Regions from separate parts of the Mesorhizobium sp. M0276 genome, predicted to be linked through region 4. Evidence: predicted binding sites of a transcription regulator. Region 4 holds the regulator's gene; each other region holds the start of a gene.
The links. Region 4 encodes HrcA, which represses chaperone genes, less so after heat shock. Its sites were predicted from a motif close to GTTAGCACTCNCNNNNNGNGAGTGCTAAC; they were not measured.
Positions count from the first base shown of each region.

Region 1: the regulator HrcA is predicted to act here: its motif matches at 2,773-2,801, upstream of NKJ01_RS14595 (co-chaperone GroES).
Region 2: the regulator HrcA is predicted to act here: its motif matches at 3,136-3,164, upstream of groES (co-chaperone GroES).
Region 3: the regulator HrcA is predicted to act here: its motif matches at 3,085-3,113, upstream of groES (co-chaperone GroES).

Region 1 covers NZ_JAMYSC010000016.1:4,640-9,890, forward strand. The annotation lists gene NKJ01_RS14575 (type 2 periplasmic-binding domain-containing protein) at 1-538, shown strand, start outside; gene NKJ01_RS14580 (hypothetical protein) at 731-1,621, opposite strand; gene NKJ01_RS14585 (usg protein) at 1,960-2,238, opposite strand; gene NKJ01_RS14590 (hypothetical protein) at 2,262-2,606, opposite strand; gene NKJ01_RS14595 (co-chaperone GroES) at 2,957-3,271, shown strand; gene groL (chaperonin GroEL) at 3,329-4,960, shown strand; gene NKJ01_RS14605 (hypothetical protein) at 5,027-5,251, shown strand.
Region 2 covers NZ_JAMYSC010000031.1:63,874-69,124, forward strand. The annotation lists gene NKJ01_RS23235 (D-arabinono-1,4-lactone oxidase) at 1-1,098, opposite strand, end outside; gene NKJ01_RS23240 (MFS transporter) at 1,111-2,298, opposite strand; gene NKJ01_RS23245 (TetR/AcrR family transcriptional regulator) at 2,424-3,050, shown strand; gene groES (co-chaperone GroES) at 3,228-3,524, shown strand; gene groL (chaperonin GroEL) at 3,588-5,243, shown strand.
Region 3 covers NZ_JAMYSC010000076.1:16,282-21,532, forward strand. The annotation lists gene bioD (dethiobiotin synthase) at 1-491, shown strand, start outside; gene NKJ01_RS32575 (adenosylmethionine--8-amino-7-oxononanoate transaminase) at 491-1,756, shown strand; gene bioZ (3-oxopimeloyl-[acyl-carrier-protein] synthase BioZ) at 1,753-2,736, shown strand; gene groES (co-chaperone GroES) at 3,166-3,462, shown strand; gene groL (chaperonin GroEL) at 3,529-5,193, shown strand.
Region 4 covers NZ_JAMYSC010000024.1:46,872-52,122, reverse strand. The annotation lists gene NKJ01_RS19730 (PQQ-dependent sugar dehydrogenase) at 1-1,138, opposite strand, end outside; gene NKJ01_RS19725 (hypothetical protein) at 1,253-1,450, opposite strand; gene hrcA (heat-inducible transcriptional repressor HrcA) at 1,541-2,623, opposite strand; gene rph (ribonuclease PH) at 2,804-3,520, shown strand; gene NKJ01_RS19710 (VOC family protein) at 3,719-4,129, shown strand; gene rdgB (RdgB/HAM1 family non-canonical purine NTP pyrophosphatase) at 4,129-4,776, shown strand; gene hemW (radical SAM family heme chaperone HemW) at 4,773-5,251, shown strand, end outside.

The DNA.
Region 1 (5,251 bases), on a different contig from region 4:
TACGGTGATGTCTGTCGCGACATCCGGCAAGTCGCCTTCGCGAAAGAACCTGTTCGGCTGGGTCGGCCGTATCTGGCAGGGGCTATGGCTGGCCTGTGGTATCGCTGTCCTTGCCTATGTCACCTCGTCGGTGACGAGCGTGATGACCACCCTTTCTCTCACAAACAAGATCAATGGCCTCGCCGATCTGACCGACAGGCCGGTCGGTGTGCTGACGGGCACCGTCGAGGAGGATTTTGCTCGGCAACAGGGGCTGCAAACCCTCACCTACGCTGGGCTCGATCGCGCCGTCGAGGGTCTTGTGAATGGCGACGTCGCTGCAATCATCGCCGATGCCCCCGTTCTCGAATACCACGCCCATACCCACCCCGATCTACCGGTGAAGGTGGTCGGGCCGCTGTTCGAACCTGACAAGTACGGCTTCGCGCTTCCGCGACAGAGCCTCCTGACCCGCCCCCTGACGATAGAGGTGCTTGGCGCTCATGATGCGGGCGAGATCGATGATCTGCGGACCAAGTATTTTGGGTCTACTGAATGATGTTGGGAGGCAATCGGCGGTGAGGGTTTGGCTCCCGCCCCATCGCTCAACCGAAACCGACTATTTCGGCTTGCGGCCAAGGCCCATGGATCTGGCAGAGCGGTTTGCCGAATAATATGGCGGGGGTAGGGCTCGAACGATAGGTCAGCACCGGGAGATTTCACGCCGAGGCGACGGGCGCCGCGACGAGACTCAGCCCGTGAACGCTTTGAATGTGTCCTTGGAGGTCAGCATCGTCTCGCCCTTGAACGAGATCGAGAAATCACCAAGCTGATACTGGCCTTGGTCATTCTTCACCAGAATATCGCCATCAATCTTGTTGAAGCCACTCTCGATACCTTTGATGATCCTGTCGACGTAGCGTAGGTCGATCTTGACAGAGAGTATATCGTTCTTGGTCATCTGTTGCGCGAGACGTTGGAGCTTCGGGTCGTCGCCGATACTTTGCAGAAGCGTCTCAACGACCTCGGGACTGATGCGCGCCAACGCCGCGTTCAGAGCCGGCAATGCCTTCTCCAGGCTGAACAATGAATCGGAAGTCATCCTGCCTGCGTCGGCGTAGTTAAGGCTTTGGTTGCTGATCGCCTTGTTCGCCTGCGCCTGCGGGCTGCGGTCGGCGGCAGCCCCCATCTCGTCCTCGACAGCCCAAATATAGTCATGCTCGTCCATTGCCATCACCGTTTCCCGCGTCTCGCCGGCAGGGATGAAATAGCGCGCAACGGTGGAGTCTTCGTGCCGGCGGTCCGCCTCGACCATCGAGATGATGAAGCGCGTATACTCGGCATAGAGTTCGCCATAATTGGCCTTGCCGGCCAGCATATAGGGGTCGTCCGCCGTAGTCGTAGAAGCCGCGCCGATGGACGAAGTCGTCGGCACATCGGTCTTGGAGGTCTGGCCGAAGCCGCTGAACGGATCGTATTCGATGCCGTCCTCGTTGCCGGTCGCGCCCGGACGAATGACCGGGGCCTCGGTCCGCAGCGCTGTGCCCGCTTTGACGAAGGTCGGCTGGCCGGCGCCGGCAAAACCGCTTCTGGCCGACATCAGCTTCTGTATCGTGAAGGTTAGGTCCGAGGTGATCTGCATCGAGCGATCCTTGAATTTCACATGCCTTGGGTGCAATACACAGAATGAAGCACGGCAGTTAAGCAATGGTTGAAGTGGAGTGCCGGGAAAAAATAGTTATCCCGCCACCAAAATCGCTTGCCCAATATAATTCATCAGTAACTAATGTAGTTGCTTAAGTCATGAAGGCGACGAATCTTTGAAGCCGATTCCTTGGCCACGCCATGCTCAGTCATTGGCTGTCGATAATCCAAGTGATCTGAGCATAGAGCGAAGCCTCGGGCCGGGACGCTCGCGCGGCGATGCTGAGGTCGTTTATCGGCTCCCGGTGAGCGCGGCGCTCGAGCCGTGCGAATCGCTTACTGGATGGCGATGATGCCGTCGATGGCTCGCCATTCCGAAGGCCGGATCAGCCGGTGGTGGGCCACCCGAACCGAATGCAGCGGACCCTCGAGTTCGCGCTCCCAGTAGGATAAAAACCCGTGGAGTTCGGGAAAGTCGGGGGCAAGGTCGTAGTCCTGCCAGACATAGAGCTGAAGCAAGCTCGGATGGTCGGGCAGGCGATAGTGAATCTCTGCCGTGGTCAGGCCATAGCCTTCCATCTGGAGGCGGAATTCCTTGCTGACGCTTGCGACCATTCGTTTCTCCTTTCTGTCGGATATCAGGCGCCCAGCCTGTCGAAGAGATGAGGGAACTCGCCGGGCTCATGAGGTGGCGCCGAGGCGTCGCCGTCGAGCTTGAACAGCGCGTCCATGATCTGGTCGAACGACACTGGTTGGCTGGCGCCCGGCGGTTGGCGCAGTGCCGGCATGGAATAGACGGCGCAGGCATCCGACGCCCAGGAAGACAGGATGGCACGCTTTTCCCACAGGTCGAGCGTGTCGTCGCTCAGCACCTCTTCGGGATGGTTGAAGTGGCTGGCCGGCTGGAGCAGGCGGTCAAACGCGTGGTCGGATGTTTCGGCGGCCGGGGTGGAAGTGATCGGTGAATAAGTCTGTCGTTCCATCGATATGCTCCGTCTGCGAACAACTCCTTAGGAGGGTAAGCGGTTCCGGCGCCCGCGATGGCGCCGGCGGGGAGATAATTTGTTGGGTGGTGGCGGAAGATTCAAGCGGCGGCCCGTCCTCGCGGAATAAGGGCGTCCTCGCGGAATAAGCCTGCGTTAACAGGCTTTTGGCACTCGCAGTGCCCGAGTGCCAAATTTTTTTGGCCGGGCTCTTGAAACCGCAAACCGGCAAACTAGCTCGATATGCGCGCGCGATGCTGCAAAGGGTCGCAGCGTCCCCGTGCCGGTCCGATATGGTCGGTCCGGCGCGGAGGAGCCGTAGAAATTTGTTTGTCCAAAAGGAGAACGAAATGGCGTTCCGTCCATTGCATGACCGTATTCTGGTCCGCCGCGTCGAAGCCGAGGAAAAGACGGCGGGCGGCATCATCATTCCTGACACCGCCAAGGAAAAGCCGCAGGAAGGCGAGGTGCTCGCCACGGGTCCCGGCGCGCGCGACGACAGCGGCAAGCTGACCGAACTCGACGTCAAGGTCGGCGACCGCATCCTGTTCGGCAAATGGTCGGGCACCGAGATCCGGCTCGACGGCCAGGATTTGCTCATCATGAAGGAAAGCGACGTGATGGGCGTGATCGAGCAGGCCGAGCAAGTGAAGAAGGCTGCATGACGGCTTCTTCCAGATCCAACCGGTCAACGAATGCTGCCTAGATGAAGGAGTGATCCAATGGCTGCCAAAGAGGTGAAATTCCATACCGAAGCGCGCGAGAAGATGCTGCGCGGCGTCGACATCCTCGCCAACGCGGTGAAGGTGACACTCGGCCCCAAGGGGCGCAACGTCGTCATCGACAAGTCATTCGGCGCGCCGCGCATCACCAAGGACGGCGTCACTGTCGCCAAGGAGATCGAGCTTGAGGACAAGTTCGAGAACATGGGCGCGCAGATGGTGCGTGAGGTGGCCTCCAAGACCAGCGACATTGCCGGCGACGGCACCACGACGGCGACCGTTCTGGCGCAGGCCATCGTCCAGGAAGGCGCGAAGGCCGTTGCCGCCGGCATGAACCCGATGGATTTGAAGCGCGGCATCGACAAGGCGGTCGACGCGATCGTCGCCGAGCTGAAGGCCAATGCCCGCAACGTGACCAGGAACGACGAAATCGCGCAGGTCGGCACCATCTCGGCCAATGGCGATGCCGAGATCGGCCGCTTCCTCGCCCAGGCGATGGAAAAGGTCGGCAATGAAGGGGTGATCACGGTCGAGGAAGCCAAGACCGCCGAGACTGAACTCGAAGTTGTCGAAGGCATGCAGTTCGACCGCGGCTATCTCTCGCCCTATTTCATCACCAACCAGGACAAGATGCGCGTGGAGCTCGAGGAGCCCTATGTGCTGATCCACGAGAAGAAGCTCTCCAACCTGCAGGCGATGCTGCCCGTGCTCGAAGCCGCGGTGCAGTCTTCCAAGCCGCTGCTGATCATCGCCGAGGACGTCGAGGGCGAGGCGCTGGCGACGCTGGTCGTCAACAAGCTGCGCGGCGGCCTGAAGGTCGCGGCCGTCAAGGCGCCAGGCTTCGGCGACCGCCGCAAGGCCATGCTGGAAGACATCGCCATTCTCACCGGCGGCACCGCGATCAGCGAGGATCTCGGCATCAAGCTGGAGAATGTCACGCTGCAGATGCTTGGTCGCGCCAAGAAGGTGGTGATCGAGAAGGAGAACACCACCATTGTCGATGGTGTCGGGCGCAAGGAAGAGATCCAGGGCCGCATTGCCCAGATCAAGGCTCAGATCGAGGAGACCACCTCCGACTACGACCGCGAGAAGCTGCAGGAGCGGCTGGCCAAGCTCGCCGGCGGCGTCGCGGTGATCCGGGTCGGCGGCTCGACCGAGGTCGAGGTCAAGGAGCGCAAGGATCGCGTCGACGACGCACTGCACGCGACCCGCGCTGCGGTGGAGGAGGGCGTGCTGCCCGGCGGCGGCGTCGCGTTGCTGAGGGCCGCCAAGGCGCTAGATGCTGTGCAGACCGACAATGCGGACCAGCGAACCGGGGTCGAGATCGTTCGCCGCGCCATAGAAACGCCGGTCCGCCAGATCGCCGAGAATGCAGGCGCGGAGGGGTCGATCATCGTCGGCAAGCTGCGCGAGAGGAACGAGTTCGGCTGGGGTTGGAACGCCCAGACCAACGAATTCGGCGATCTCTACAGCCAGGGCGTGATCGACCCGGCGAAAGTGGTACGCGCAGCTCTTCAGGACGCGGCATCAGTCGCCGGCCTGCTCGTGACGACCGAAGCGATGGTAGCCGAGAAGCCGAAGAAGGAAGCCGCCACCCCGGCCATGCCGGCCGGCGCCGGTATGGACTTCTGAGGTCGCGGCCAATCCGCCCGCTCCCCACGGGGAGCGGGCATCAGTCGGAAAAAAGTGGAGGTATACATGGATGCAATGGCTGGCCTCGGAGCCGTACCGGCGCCGACGCATCAGGCAAAGGAATTCCTGGCCTACGAGACTGAATGCAGGAGCGCACTGCAGCCGCTGCTGGCGGGGCTGCTCGACATGGCCGAAGCCGCCGGCTGGAACCGGCGTACCGCGGCGTCGACGCTGATGTTCCTTGCCGCGCAGCAGGTGTCGGCCGCTGCCAAGGCGTCCGCCGGCGGCTGA
Region 2 (5,251 bases), on a different contig from region 4:
GGCCGCCCGCATGAACGGCAGCGGATCGTTTGCGGCGTCATGGTGGATGGCGATCGAGCAGGTCGGCCTCCTGTAGAATGGCGACAGCCAGAATTCGTCGGGTGCAACGGTGCGCACCTCCATCGGAAAATAGACCTCGGGAAAGTGCTTCTCCGTCAGGTCGATGATTTCGGCCAACGCCTTCGGGCCCGCCTCGAAAGGCAAATGATATTCCATCTCGTTGAACTTGGTCCGGCGGTCGCTGGCATAGACGTTCAGCCAGTCCTGCACGTAGTCCTCGGCCGGGAAATTGGCGACCGCCGAACGGATCAGGCGGCCGCGCAGCGACGGCAGCCAGGCGAGCGCGGTGCGCAGCCGGCGCAGCGTCCTCAACCCGGCCTCATCCGCCTCCGGCGGTCGCGGGGTCGGTGCCGCGTCGCTGATATCGCTGGCGATGAACTGAGCGTAGCCGGAAAACGGAATGTAGTAGAATTCGGCCGAGCGATGCGCGGCCATCATCGTCTCGAACTCGCCCAGCATCTCGGTGATCGGCAGCACCCATTTGCGGCGGCGCAGCCGGTAGGTCGCGATGTTATTGAGCGTCACTTCAGTCAGCACGCCGAAGGCGCCGAGCGCGACGCCGATGGCATGGATCATCTCCTGGTCCCCTGCCCGCCTGAAGTCACGCAACTTGCCCAGCCCGTCGACGATCTGCACCGTCTCCAGCTGGGTGTGATAGGCGCCGAGCTTTGGTCCCGAGCCGTGCGTGGCTGTGCCCAGCGCGCCGCCGATCGCCTGGCGGTCGATGTCGCCCATATTGGGCAGGCCCTGGCCAATGCCTTGCAGGATGTGCATCAGCGGGCCGAGCCGGGTTCCTGCCCGCACCCGCGCCTGATGTTTTTCGGCGTCGTGCGAGACCAGCCCTTCCAATTTCTCCAAGGACAGGATGGTGCCCTCGGATTTCACCAGCGGGGTGAAGGAATGGCCGGCGCCGACGACGCGGACCGGGCCAGGTGCGGTACGAATGAGATCACCCAGTTCGCCGGCATCGGCGGGACTGGCGATCAACCGCGGTTCGGCGGTGACAAAGCCCGACCAGTTGCTCCAGCTGTTCGACATGGCGCTCCCCGGTCAGGCGACGGCGCGGCGTCGCCGGGCCACCAAGACAAACAGACCAAGCAGAAGCACGCTGGCCACAGCGCTGGCGGCGGCGAATTCCGGCACCGGCCGGAAATCCTTGCCGTCGATGAGCAGTGACGCGGCGATCGGCCCGATCGCCAGGCCAAAAAGCTGGGCTGCCGGCACCAGCAGCACGGCGGTGCGCGTCTCGTCGGCGGTGATCGCCAGCCGGATCTGGTAGGGCACGATGAACAAAAGAATGAAGCCCATGACCAGAGCGGCGACCCAGAATGTGGTGAGGTCAGGTCCGCTGGCAAGGACCAGGGAGCTGACAAGCGCCACGACACCGATCGTCGCGACTGCAAGGCGATAATCGATGCGCGCCTCGAAGACGGTTGCCGTCATCGCACCCAGGACCTGAGCCGCGAGGCTGGCAGAGACGATCAGGCCGACGGTGCGGCCATCGATACCGTATTGCGCGCCAAGCGGCTCCAGGAAGGCCCAGACCGCACCGAAGAACATGAAGTAGCAGAACACCGACAGCAGCGCGGTGAGCGAAGGGGCCGTCAGCACATTGGCCAGGTTCTCGTCCTTGGGCAGATCGGCATAGTCGCCGGGGACGGTGAAGGCGACCGCCAGCGACACGACACAGACGACGGCAAGCACGATGAAGCCTCCGGCCGATCCGGCGGCCGGGATGACATAGAGCGCCAGCAACAGGGCAGTGGCGCATTGCGCCAGCGTCTGCATGGTGACGAAATAGCCGCCGATGCGCTCGGCGCGCCGCGAGCGGGCGATCAGTTCGGTGGCGACCGCGACCAGACCGCCCTCGGCAAGCCCGGCCAGCGCTCGGGTAGCGATCAGCGTGTTGGCGGTTGCGGCATAGGCCGTCCACACATTGGCCAGCGCCAGCAGCAGCAAAAGGACGGCACTTTTCCAGCGCATCTTGTGCGCTGAGAGCAGCATCGCCACGACAGCCGAACCGACGGCAATGGCGATCATCTCGGCGGTCGCGACCAGCGCCAGTTCATCGCCGCTGACATGGCCCTCGGTATAGAGAGCGCCGAGCAGCACGGGCTGCAGCCCGAGGATGAGCAAACCGACCGAGCCAACCCACAGTGCCGACGAAAGCTGTGAGCTGGTCGGATTGCCGACCAGCCAGTCGTCATTGCCTGCGTGGCCGGTATTTGTCGAAGCCAAAGGCGCCTCCCAACGTCCTTGCCGTGCGGCAAAAAAACTGACAACCTGTCAGCATTCTGGAAACTGATATTTGATCATATTTTTTGTCAACCGGAATCTGAAAAGCCCGCGCGAAAGATCGGCGCATGACGGAAGTGACGAAAACACCCACCGAGCCCAGGCGCAGACCCAAACAGGAGCGCAGCCGCGAGCGCATCGACGCGATCCTGTCGACGACCATGCGACTGATCGGCGAAAAGGGCGTCGATGCCGTCACCATGAAGGAAGTCGGCCTGCTGGCGGGCGGGCCGATTGCCACCGTCTACCACTACTTTCCCAATAAGTCGGCGATCCTGGCGATGCTCTACGAACGGTTTTCAGAGGTCAGCCGTGCACGACTGACGGCGATCATCGCCGATGTCCGTGAGGCGAAGGACGTGATCGTGGCCGCCGACCGGCTGCTTGACGACTATCTCAGCCGCGTCGCCAGCGATCCGGCCATCCAGGATCTGCAGAACGCCATCCAGGCCGATAAGGCGCTCAAGAATCTCGACATCGCCGAAACCCGACATCAGGCCAGGATGTTCTGCGATCATGTCGTCACCCTGCTCGCGCCGGAGAAGCGCGAGCAGTTCGAACGCATCGTTCTCCTGATCTTCCAGCTCGCCGGTGGCGTGGTGCGCCTGGCGCTTGCCGAGGGCGACGCGGAAAGCCAGCGGACAATCGAGGATTATCGTTCGATCATCCATACCCAGTTGCGGCTGTTTCTGTAAGCTTCAATCCGTAGAAAAATTTCACGCTCCAGGTCAGCGCTACGCGCCTTGACTCTGGCAGGGCGGCAGCCTATTTCAGCGCCACGTTAGCACTCGCCATTGGTGAGTGCTAACTCATATGTCCGGCGCCGCCGGACGGAGGAACTGTTTCTCACCGTTCTCATCGAGGAAGAAAAAATGGCAAAGTCGAAGTTCCGCCCGCTTCATGACCGCGTGGTCGTTCGTCGGGTCGAATCCGAATCCAAGACCGCTGGCGGGATCATCATCCCCGACACGGCAAAGGAAAAGCCGCAGGAAGGCGAGATCATCGCCGTCGGCTCCGGCGCTCGTGACGAAGCTGGCAAGCTGGTTCCGCTGGATGTCAAGACCGGCGACCGCATCCTGTTCGGCAAGTGGTCGGGCACGGAAGTCAAGCTCAATGGCGAAGACCTTCTGATCATGAAGGAATCCGACATCATGGGCATCATCGGCTGATATCAGGCCTTTTCATCAACTGAATTCCCGGGCTCAATCTAAAGCCCCTGCCAGGAGCTAAAAATGGCTGCCAAAGACGTAAAATTTTCCCGTGATGCCCGCGAGCGCATGCTTCGCGGCGTCAACATCCTCGCCGACGCGGTGAAGGTCACGCTCGGCCCCAAGGGCCGCAACGTCGTCATCGACAAGTCGTTCGGCGCGCCGCGCATCACCAAGGACGGCGTCACCGTCGCCAAGGAAATCGAGCTTGAAGACAAGTTCGAGAACATGGGCGCGCAGATGGTCCGCGAAGTTGCTTCGAAGACCAACGACATCGCCGGCGACGGCACCACGACGGCGACCGTTCTGGCGCAGGCCATCGTCCAGGAAGGCCACAAGGCCGTTGCCGCCGGCATGAACCCGATGGACCTGAAGCGCGGCATCGACCTGGCCGTGACCGAAGTCGTCGGAGCGCTCGGCAAGGCTGCCAAGAAGATCAAGACCTCCGAGGAAGTTGCCCAGGTCGGCACGATCTCTGCCAATGGCGACGAGTCGGTCGGCAAGATGATCGCGGAAGCGATGCAGAAGGTCGGCAACGAAGGCGTCATCACGGTTGAGGAAGCCAAGACCGCCGAGACCGAACTCGAAGTCGTCGAAGGCATGCAGTTCGACCGCGGCTACCTCTCGCCCTACTTCGTCACCAACGCCGACAAGATGGTTGCCGAGCTCGAGGACGTCTACATCCTCCTGCACGAGAAGAAGCTCTCCAACCTCCAGGCGATGCTGCCGGTTCTCGAAGCCGTCGTGCAGACCTCGAAGCCGCTGCTCATCATCTCGGAAGACGTCGAAGGCGAGGCTCTGGCCACGCTGGTCGTCAACAAGCTGCGTGGCGGCCTGAAGATCGCCGCCGTGAAGGCGCCGGGCTTCGGTGATCGCCGCAAGGCCATGCTGGAAGACATCGCCATCCTCACCGGTGGCCAGGTCATCTCCGAAGACCTCGGCATCAAGCTCGAGAACGTCGGCCTCAACATGCTCGGCCGCGCCAAGAAGGTGTCGATCTCCAAGGAGAACACCACCATCGTCGACGGCGCCGGCAAGAAGGCCGAGATCCAGGGCCGCGTTGCCCAGATCAAGCAGCAGATCGAAGAGACCACTTCGGATTACGACAAGGAGAAGCTGCAGGAACGTCTCGCGAAGCTCGCGGGCGGCGTTGCGGTGATCCGCGTCGGCGGTGCGACGGAAGTCGAAGTCAAGGAAAAGAAGGACCGCGTCGATGACGCCCTCAACGCGACCCGCGCGGCTGTCGAAGAAGGCATCGTTGCTGGTGGTGGCGTAGCCCTGCTGCGCGCTTCGGCCAACATCAAGGCCACAGGCGTCAATGCCGACCAAGCCGCCGGCATCAACATCGTTCGTCGTGCGCTGCAGGCTCCGGCCCGCCAGATCGCGGCCAACGCCGGTGCGGAAGCATCGATCGTTGCCGGCAAGATCCTTGAGAACAAGGGCGCGACCTTCGGCTACAACGCCCAGACCGGCGAATATGGCGACATGATCGCCATGGGTATCGTCGATCCGGTCAAGGTCGTTCGTACCGCTCTCCAGGACGCGGCCTCGGTCGCCGGCCTGCTGGTCACCACCGAAGCCATGATCGCGGAGGCTCCGAAGAAGGAGTCGGCTGGCGGCGGCATGCCTGGCGGCATGGGCGGCGGCGGCATGGGCGGCATGGGCGGCATGGACTTCTAATCCAAACC
Region 3 (5,251 bases), on a different contig from region 4:
CGCGGCTTGCCGGCTTGCCCTCAGAGCGCGTGCTGCCGGAAGCCTACCGCTTGCGGAGCCCGCTGTCGCCGCATCGTTCGGCCGAGATCGACAGCGTCGCGATCAAGGCTGACGATCTTAACTTTCCCGTCCTACCGACGCCGCTCGTCATCGAAGGCTCCGGCGGCCTGATGGTGCCGCTCAACCGGCGCACAAGGTTCATCGACATCTTCGCTGAATGGCGGCTGCCCGTTATTCTGTGCGCCCGCACCACGCTCGGCACCATCAACCACGCCTTGCTCTCGGTCGAGGCGCTCCGCGCCCGCTCCATCCCGTTGGCGGGCATCGCTTTCATCGGCGACGAGATGGCCGATACGCAACGGACTATCGTGGAATTCAGCGGTGCGCCGCAGCTCGGCAGGCTGCCGCACCTCGATGTGCTGACGGGCAAAACACTGAGGGACGCAATGATTGCCGGCTTCGCCTTCGCCTCGATTACTGGAGGTGACTGATGTCGCAGTCCCATGTCTGGCATCCCTTCACCCAGCACGCGCTCGAGCCTGCGATCCCAGAAATCGTCCGGACTGAAGGCGCCTATCTCCGCAGGGCCGACGGCGCCCGCATCCTGGACGCCATCTCCTCCTGGTGGGTCGTCACACATGGCCACCGCCATCCCCGCATCATGAAGGCAATCGAGACAACCGCGTCGAGCCTCGACCAGATTATCTTTGCGGGCTTCACGCACGAGCCGGCAGAGCGCTTGGCCAAGGCGCTTGTCGGCCTCGCTCCCGCTGGACTCGACTGGGTGTTCTATTCCGACAGTGGCTCGACCTCGGTCGAAGTAGCGCTGAAGATGGCACTCAGTTATTTCCGCAACATCGGCGCCCCACGCTCGCGCATCGTCGTCATGGATCACAGCTATCATGGCGACACGATCGGCACGATGAGCGTCGGTGCGCGTGGCGTGTTCAACGCCGCCTACGAACCCTTGCTGTTCGAGGTCGACACCATCCCCTTTCCGGCAGCGGGGCGCGAGCAGGAGACGCTGGATCGTTTAGAGGCTGTGACCCGCGATCGACGAGTCGCAGCCTTAATCGTCGAGCCGCTGGTGCTGGGCGCCGGCGGCATGCTGATGTATCCGGCTTCAGTTCTGGCCGAATTGAAGAAGATCACTGAGGCCTCCGGCACGCTGCTGATCGCCGACGAAGTGATGACCGGCTGGGGGCGGACCGGAACCATGTTCGCCTGCGAGCAGGCATCGATTTCTCCAGATATCCTGTGCACCTCGAAAGGCCTGACCGGCGGCGCCATCCCGCTGGCCGTAACGCTTGCCACCGATGCCATCTTCCAGGCTCATTATTCCGAGGACCGGAAGAAGACGTTTTTCCATTCGAGCTCCTACACTGCCAACCCGATTGCCTGCGCGGCAGCACTTGCCAATGTCGAGATCTGGCGGGACGAGCCGGTGGCCGAGCGCATTGCGGCCTTGAGCGCAATGCAGGGCACCGGGCTTCGACGCTTTCGCGACAACAGCTTCTTCACCGACTGCCGGGCGACCGGCACGATCGCGGCGCTCGACCTGCGAACCGGTTCCGCAGGTTATCTCGCCGAGATCGGACCGAAACTGCGCGCTTTCTTCCTCGAGCGAGGGCTACTTGTGCGCCCGCTCGGCAATGTCCTCTACTTTCTGCCACCCTATTGCATCACCGGCGACGAACTCGAGCGACTCTATGACGCCATTGAGGAGGCGGGCGAACGCTTCGGGTCCAGGCCATGAGCAGGTCGTCGCGTATTCTCGGGTTTGGCCATCATGCGCCCGGTCGCAAAGTGGCGAATGCCGAAATCGAGAGCAATCTCGGTCTTGATCCAGGCTGGATCGAAAGGCGTACCGGGATACGGTCGCGCTTCTGGGCAACCGACGAAGACACGCTGTCTGGTCTTGCTGCGCAGGCCGGCGACATGGCGCTGGCGAACGCCGGCATTGCGCGCCACGACATCGGTCTGCTGCTGCTTGCCACCTCGACGCCCGACCATCTTCTGCCGCCCAGCGCGCCGCTGGTCGCACACAAGCTTGGCCTTGGCCGCGCAGGCGCGGTGGATCTGACCGGCGCCTGCGCCGGCTTCATCTACGCGCTCATGTTCGCGGACGGATTTACCCGCCTGCACGGCAAAGCGAGCCTTGTTATCGCCGCCAACATCCTCAGCCGCCGCATCAATCCAGCCGAGCGCGCAAGCTCGGTCCTGTTTGCCGATGCCGCCGGCGCCCTGGTGATCGGTCAGTGCTATGATGCTGATCGGGGCATTCTCGGTGCCTCGGTGGATTCGGACGGCTCGCGATACGGGCTGATCCAGATTCCCGCAGGAGGAAGCAACAAGCCGTTCCACGGTGACCTCGATCTCGCGCAAACCCGAATGAGGATGACGGACGGCCGCGAAGTGTTCGCAATGGCCGTGGAGATGATGACCGATTGCTCGACAAGCGCTCTAGCCGCTGCCGGAGTGCGGCCACACGATCTCGGCCGGTTCGTGCCGCATCAGGCCAATGCTCGGATTTTCGACGCGGTCGGGAGGAACCTCGGCATCGCGGACCAAGCAATTGTCAAGACGATTGCCGAATACGGCAACTCTTCGGCCGCGACGATCCCGCTGTCGCTCTCGCTCGCCAACCAGACGGAGCCATTCCAGCCTGGAGAGAAAATCCTTCTGTCGGCGGCGGGTGCGGGTGTCAGCGGCGGCGCTCTCGTGGTTGGAATCTAGCCGGCCGGCTCACGCGCGCAGGACTGGTCATGAATGGCGATAGGGCAACAGAACCAATGCCAAAATGGCCTTCTGAAGCTCGACATGACCGAGCTGACGCAGCACGACGCGTGCGAGCCTCTGGATGAGATCAAATGCATCACCCGTTGCATCATTCGTGCCATCTGAATAAAGCTCAAATACAAAGGGTGAGCCGCCCCATATATGTCTGATACCCGACATTGTTCACATAAAAGGCTCGATGCTTACACGCTCTTTGCTCTCTTCTCTTTGCTGTCTGCTCTTTTCTCTTTGCTCTTTGCTCTTCCGTCTTGACTAGCAGGAGCATGCGGCTTATCTCATTGCCGCGTTAGCACTCGCTTCGGCTGAGTGCTAAGCACGCTCCGGCAACGGAGAACCGTTCAACATCCGCACCAAGGAAATCCAAAAATGGCAAAGTCGAATTTCCGGCCGCTGCATGACCGCGTGGTCGTTCGCCGGGTCGAATCCGAATCCAAGACCGCCGGCGGGATCATCATCCCGGATACGGCGAAGGAAAAGCCGCAGGAAGGCGAGATCATCGCCGTCGGCTCCGGCGCTCGTGACGAAGCTGGCAAGCTGGTCCCGCTGGACGTCAAGGCCGGCGACCGCATCCTGTTCGGCAAGTGGTCGGGTACCGAAGTCAAGCTCAATGGCGAAGACCTTCTGATCATGAAGGAATCCGACATCATGGGCATCATCGGCTGACACGCTGCCGCCTTTCCTTCGCACCATCAAATCTGAATTTCGGGCGAGATGCCCAGGAGTAAAAAAATGGCTGCCAAAGACGTAAAATTCTCCCGCGATGCCCGTGAGCGCATGCTTCACGGCATCAACATCCTCGCCGACGCGGTGAAGGTGACCCTCGGTCCCAAGGGCCGCAACGTCGTCATCGACAAGTCGTTCGGCGCACCGCGCATCACCAAGGACGGGGTCACCGTCGCCAAGGAAATCGAACTTTCCGACAAGTTCGAAAACATGGGCGCGCAGATGATCCGCGAAGTTGCTTCGAAGACCAACGACATCGCCGGTGACGGCACCACAACCGCGACCGTTCTGGCGCAATCGATCGTCCAGGAAGGCAACAAGGCCGTTGCCGCCGGCATGAACCCGATGGACCTGAAGCGCGGCATCGATCTGGCCGTGACCGAAGTCGTCGCGGCGCTCGGCAAGGCTGCCAAGAAGATCAAGACCTCCGAGGAAGTCGCCCAGGTCGGCACGATCGCCGGCAATGGCGACGAGTCGGTCGGCAAGATGATCGCCGAAGCGATGCAGAAGGTCGGCAACGAAGGCGTCATCACGGTTGAGGAAGCCAAGACCGCCGAGACTGAACTCGAGGTCGTCGAAGGCATGCAGTTCGACCGCGGCTATCTCTCGCCGTACTTCGTCACCAACGCCGACAAGATGGTTGCCGAGCTCGAGGACGTCTACATCCTCCTGCACGAGAAGAAACTCTCCAACCTGCAGGCGATGCTGCCGGTCCTCGAAGCCGTCGTGCAGACCTCGAAGCCGCTGCTCATCATCTCGGAAGACGTCGAAGGCGAGGCGCTCGCCACGCTGGTCGTCAACAAGCTGCGTGGCGGCCTTAAGATCGCCGCCGTCAAGGCGCCGGGCTTCGGTGATCGCCGCAAGGCCATGCTGGAAGACATCGCCATCCTCACCGGTGGCCAGGTCATCTCGGAAGACCTCGGCATCAAGCTCGAGAACGTCGGCCTCAACATGCTCGGCCGCGCCAAGAAGGTGTCGATCTCCAAGGAGAACACCACCATCGTCGACGGCGCCGGCAAGAAGGCCGAGATCCAGGGCCGCGTCGCCCAGATCAAGCAGCAGATCGAAGAGACCACGTCGGACTACGACAAGGAGAAGCTGCAGGAACGTCTGGCGAAGCTCGCGGGCGGCGTTGCGGTGATCCGCGTCGGCGGTGCGACGGAAGTCGAAGTCAAGGAAAAGAAGGACCGCGTCGATGACGCCCTCAACGCGACCCGCGCGGCCGTCGAAGAAGGCATCGTTGCAGGCGGCGGCGTCGCTCTCCTGCGCGCTTCGGCCGACATCAAGGTCACCGGCGTCAACGCCGACCAGGCTGCCGGCATCAACATCGTTCGTCGTGCGCTGCAGGCTCCGGCCCGCCAGATCGCGGCCAACGCCGGTGCGGAAGCATCGATCGTTGCCGGCAAGATCCTTGAGAACAAGGGCTTGACCTTCGGCTACAACGCCCAGACCGGCGACTATGGCGACATGATCGCCATGGGTATCGTCGATCCGGTCAAGGTCGTGCGCACGGCCCTCCAGGACGCGGCCTCGGTCGCCGGCCTGCTCGTCACCACCGAAGCCATGATCGCGGAGGCTCCGAAGAAGGAGTCGGCTGGCGGCGGCATGCCTGGCGGCATGGGCGGCGGCGGCATGGGCGGCATGGGCGGCATGGGCGGCATGGATTTCTAATCCAGCCCCTATCAACCTACAGCGGAAAGGGCGGCAGCAATGCCGCCCTTTCCTTGTG
Region 4 (5,251 bases):
TGCCACGGTTCCATGAACCGTGCAGAGCCACGAAGGCGTCGCCCCTGTATTCGGCCGGAAAGGCCTTCCCTTCGTAGAAGGCGATGTTGAGCGGCGCCGAATGCGCCTGCATCAGCACGTCGGGAATGGTCGCCTTGCCGGCAAGATCGGGGCGCTCGCCGTTGTGACGCGGATCCTCGTTGTTGCCGATATAGTACCAGGGCCAGCCATAGAAGGCTCCGTCCTTGACCGCGGTCGCATATTCCGGCGGCACATTGTCGCCGAGCCCATCGCTCTCGTTGACGACGCACCACAGCGCGCCGGTCGCCGGCTGCACGGCCATGCCCGAACAGTTGCGCAGACCCGTGGCGACGATGCGTCCGTTCTTGCCGTCGGGATCGAAGGCCAGCACAGCCGCGCGGCCATCCTCGGGACCCCACGCAGCGCCGAGCGGCTGCGACGTCGCCCAGGCGCCGAGGCCGCCCTTCGGTTCTTTGCCCATATGCTGCGCGGCATTCGAACCCGAGCCGACCGATAGATAAAGCGTCTTGCCGTCCGGAGAGAAAGCGATGTCGCGGGTCCAGTGATGACTTGAAGGGATGTTGTCGACGATGGTCTCCGGGTCGCCGGCGGCCTTCAGGTCGCCGCTGTGATAAGCAAAGCGCACAATGCCGTCGCTGTTGGCGACATAGACCCATTGCGGGTCGTTGCCTGGCGGATAGAAAGCAATGCCATAGGGCTGGTTGAGATTGCGGGCAAAGATGCCGTGCTGCGCCGGCTTCGCGCTGCCCTCGGCGAGGCGGTAGACGCGGATCTGGTTGGCTTCGCTGTCGGCGACGAACAGGTCGCCGTTCGGCGCGACGCGGACGACGCGCGGATTGTCGATGCCCGACGCGATCAGCTCGGCCGAAAAGCCCGGCGGCAGTTTCGGCTTGGCATCTGCCGGCCGTTCGGCAAGGCCGGCGCTGTTGGAGGCGGATTTGGTGACGTCGGGTTTTGGCAGATCGTTCGGCTTGATCAGGCGGCGCACACCGGGCCTGTCGGCACGCCAGTCGCCGAAGGCGGCGGCACCTTTCAATACGGGCTCCGCTTGCTGTGCGAATGCAGCGGCGGCGAGAAACACCGCAGCGAAGAGGGCCAGCCCAGCCAATCGGATCATTCAATCCTCCAAACCTGGTCAGACAGTGAACGGCTGCAAAGGGGCAAACGAGCGGTTTCGTCTGTTGTTCCGCGGCACACGATCAGTTGAAGTGAAAGCGGAGGTTTTTTAACCTCAGGTCCCAGCGGCGTAGAAATCGTCATCGAGACGCTTTTCCAGCGCGACGAGATCGGCCGGCAGCGGCAGGCCCATGGCGCGCATTTCCCGCAGTTTTTTGCGCAACTGCTCCTGGATCTCGTGCTGGTCTTCCGGCTGGTTGACCATCTCCTCGAGCAGCAGGCTGATCCGGGCCTTGAATTCTTCGAGCGCCATTGTTTTTCTCCTCAGCTGCTTGTTCTTTGTTTTTTGAGTCTAAGGTGTTGAGATTCAGGTCAGGCCGGCATCACCTGAACATCAATACGCTTAGCGCAGCATGCGGGAAATCAGCTGCGCCGTATAGTCGACCATCGGCACGATGCGGGCATAGTTGAGCCGGGTCGGGCCGATGACCCCGAGCGCACCGACGACGCGGGCGTCTTTGTCGCGATAGGGCGCGACCACCAGCGACGAGCCCGACAGCGAGAACAGCTTGTTTTCCGAGCCGATGAAGATGCGCACGCCCGATCCTTCCTCGGCGAGGTCGAGCAGTTGGATCAGTCCGTCCTGCGTCTCCATGTCCTCGAACAGGTGCCGCAACAGTTCGATATCGGCCTGGGCGGTGACGTTTTCGAGCAGATTGGCGCGGCCGCTCACGATGAGCCGTGCCGGCAGGCCGCTGTCCGCGCCGGCCCACACCGCGAGCCCCTTCTCGACGAGGTCCTGCGACAGCGTGTCGAGGGCGGCCCTGGTCTCTTCCTTGATGCGGGCGATCTCGACCCGCGCCTCCGCCAGCGTGCGGCCGCGGATATGAGCGTTGAGGAAGTTCGAGGCCTCGTGCAGTTGCGAGACGGTGATGCCGGCGGGCAGCTCGACGACGCGGTTTTCGACGTCGCCATTCTGCGACACCAGCACCGCCAGCGCCTTGGTCGGCTCAAGCTGGATGAATTCGATGTGCTTCAGCGCCACTTCGTTCTTGGCGGCAAGCACCAGGCCGGCACCGCGCGACATGCCCGACAGCATCTGGCTGGCCTCGGTCAGCATGTGTTCCAGCGTCGCGCCCGAGCCGGATGCCCGCACCTGCGCCTCAATGGCGCGGCGCTCCTCGTCGGAGAGATCGCCAAGCTCCATGAAGGCGTCGACGAAGAAACGCAGGCCGGCCTGCGTCGGCAACCGGCCGGCCGAGATGTGCGGCGCGTAGATGAGGCCGAGATGCTCGAGATCGCTCATCACGTTACGGATTGTGGCCGGCGACAGCGAAGACGGCAGGATGCGCGATAGGCTGCGTGATCCCACGGGTTCGCCGTCCTTGAGGTAGGAATCGACGATGCGCCGGAAGATGTCGCGCGAGCGCATGTCCAATGATTGAAGCGCGGGCGCCTGCGAACTTGGATCGACTGCCTTGGTCATTGCGGCCAAAAACCTCCGGCCCAAAGATATAGACTTCGCTACGGCCCGCGCAACCCGGTGTCTGTGTCAGATCGCCCCGGTGTCTGCGTCGGATCGTCAGGCCATTTTCCTTTGCGCCATGCGTCCCATGCGGCTACAAGCCGGCCAAGATTCCCGAAAGATGACAAGAAAGCAGCCTGAATGCGCCCCTCCAAACGCCAATTCGACGAAATGCGCGCCATCTCCTTCGAGCGCGGCGTCTCCAAGCACGCCGAAGGCTCATGCCTGGTGAAGTTCGGCGACACGCATGTCCTGTGCACGGCCAGCCTGGAGGAAAAGGTGCCGGGCTGGATGCGCAATTCCGGCAAGGGCTGGGTGACGGCGGAATACGGCATGCTGCCGCGCTCGACCGGCGAGCGCATGCGCCGCGAGGCTTCCGCCGGCAAGCAGGGCGGCCGCACCCTGGAGATCCAGCGGCTGATCGGCCGTTCCTTGCGCGCCGTGGTCGATTTGCAAGCGCTGGGCGAGCAGCAGATCACCGTCGACTGCGACGTCATCCAGGCCGATGGCGGCACCCGTACCGCCTCGATCACCGGCGGCTGGGTGGCGCTCTACGACTGCTTGCGCTGGATGGAAGCCCGCCAGATGGCCAGCGTCGCCAAGGTGCTGAAGGACCACGTCGCGGCGATCTCCTGCGGCATCCATGACGGCCAGCCGGTTATCGACCTCGACTATATCGAGGACTCGTCGGCCGGCACCGATGCCAATTTCGTCATGACCGGCAAGGGTGGCATCGTCGAGATCCAGGGAACCGCCGAAGGCGAGCCTTTCTCCGAAGGGCAGTTCGCGGAATTGATGGGCTTGGCCAAGAAGGGCATTCAGCGCCTGGTCAGCTTGCAGCAGATGGCGGTGGCCTGAGTCTCGGTTTGTTTTGATGAGGTTGGCGATCCTTCACACCCCCCTCTGCCCTGCCGGGCATCTCCCCCGCAAGGGGGGAGATCGGCTGTCGCCGAGGTTTTCGCCAATCGCCAGCGCTGCAGAACGGGCGGTGACGCCAAAGCTGCCAATCTCCCCCCTTGCGGGGGAGATGCCCGGCAGGGCAGAGGGGGGTGTCTCGTGACGCCCTCTGCTATCCTGGAATCTGCTCTCTACGTCACCGACCTCGTCGCCGCGGAAACCTTCTACACCGGCGTCCTGGGCCTCACCCTCTTCGGCAAAGTCGATGGCCGCCACCTGTTCTTCCGCTGCGGGCCGGGCGTATTGCTCGTCTTCAATGCCGAGGCAACCAAAATCCCGCCGGCGCCCGACGCGAGGCTGCCCGTGCCGCCACACGGCGCTGTCGGCGAAGGCCATCTCTGCTTTGCGGCGACCGCTGACGAAATCGCCGACTGGAGAGCGCATCTCGAAGCGAAAAACATAGCCATCGAAAGCGAATTCGAATGGCCGCAGGGCGGCCGTTCGATCTATATACGCGACCCCTCGGGCAATTCGATCGAATTCGCCGAGCCACGAATCTGGGGCCTTTGATGCATTCTCTCGATGGAAAGAAGATCGTCGTCGCCAGCCACAATGAAGGCAAGCTGCGCGAATTCGCCGACCTGATGGGGCCGTTCGGATTCGAAGCGAGATCGGCCAAGGACTACGGCCTGCCTGAGCCCGACGAAACCGGCACCACCTTCGAGGAAAACGCCTACATCAAGGCGCTGGCCGCGGCCAAGGCGACCGGCCTGCCGGCGCTGTCGGACGATTCCGGCCTGTGCGTCGACGCGCTCGACGGCGCGCCCGGCGTCTACACCGCCAACTGGGCGGAAACCCCTGACGGCGCGCGCGATTTCGGCATGGCTATGCAACGTACCGAAGTGGCGTTGCAGGAAGTCGGCGCCGCCTCGGCCGAACAACGCAAGGGCCGCTTTGTCGCCGTCATCTGCCTGGCGTTCCCCGACGGAGAAGCCGAATATTATCGCGGCGAGGCCGAAGGCACGCTCGTCTGGCCGCCGCGCGGCGATCTCGGTTTCGGCTACGATCCGGTGTTCCTGCCCGATGGCTTCGAAAAAACCTTCGGCGAGATGAGCGCCGAGGAAAAGCATGGCTGGAAGCCCGGCCAGCGGACCGCGCTGTCGCACCGCGCCCGCGCTTTCCAGAAGTTCGCCCAAGCACGATTGGGTTCGTCATGAGCATGCTGCTCGACCGGACGCCCGGCTTCGGCGTCTATGTCCATTGGCCGTTCTGCGCGGCCAAGTGCCCCTATTGCGATTTCAACAGCCATGTCCGCCACCAGCCGGTCGATCAGGACCGCTTCGCCAGCGCCTTCGAGGCTGAACTGGCGACGATGCGCGAGCGCACCGGGCCGCGCGAGGTAACCAGCATTTTTCTTGGCGGCGGCACGCCGTCGCTGATGAAGCCGGAAACGGTGGCCAGGGTTCTGGACGCCGTGGCTAGGAACTGGACCGTTCCCGACGGCATCGAGGTGACGCTGGAGGCCAATCCGTCCTCGGTCGAGGCCGAACGCTTTCGCGGCTACCGGGCGGCCGGGGTCAACCGCGTCTCGCTCGGGGTACAGGCGCTGAACGACAAGGATTTGCGCTTCCTCGGCCGGCTTCACAATGTCGAGGAAGCGTTGCATGCTATCGGGCTCGCGCGGGAAATCTT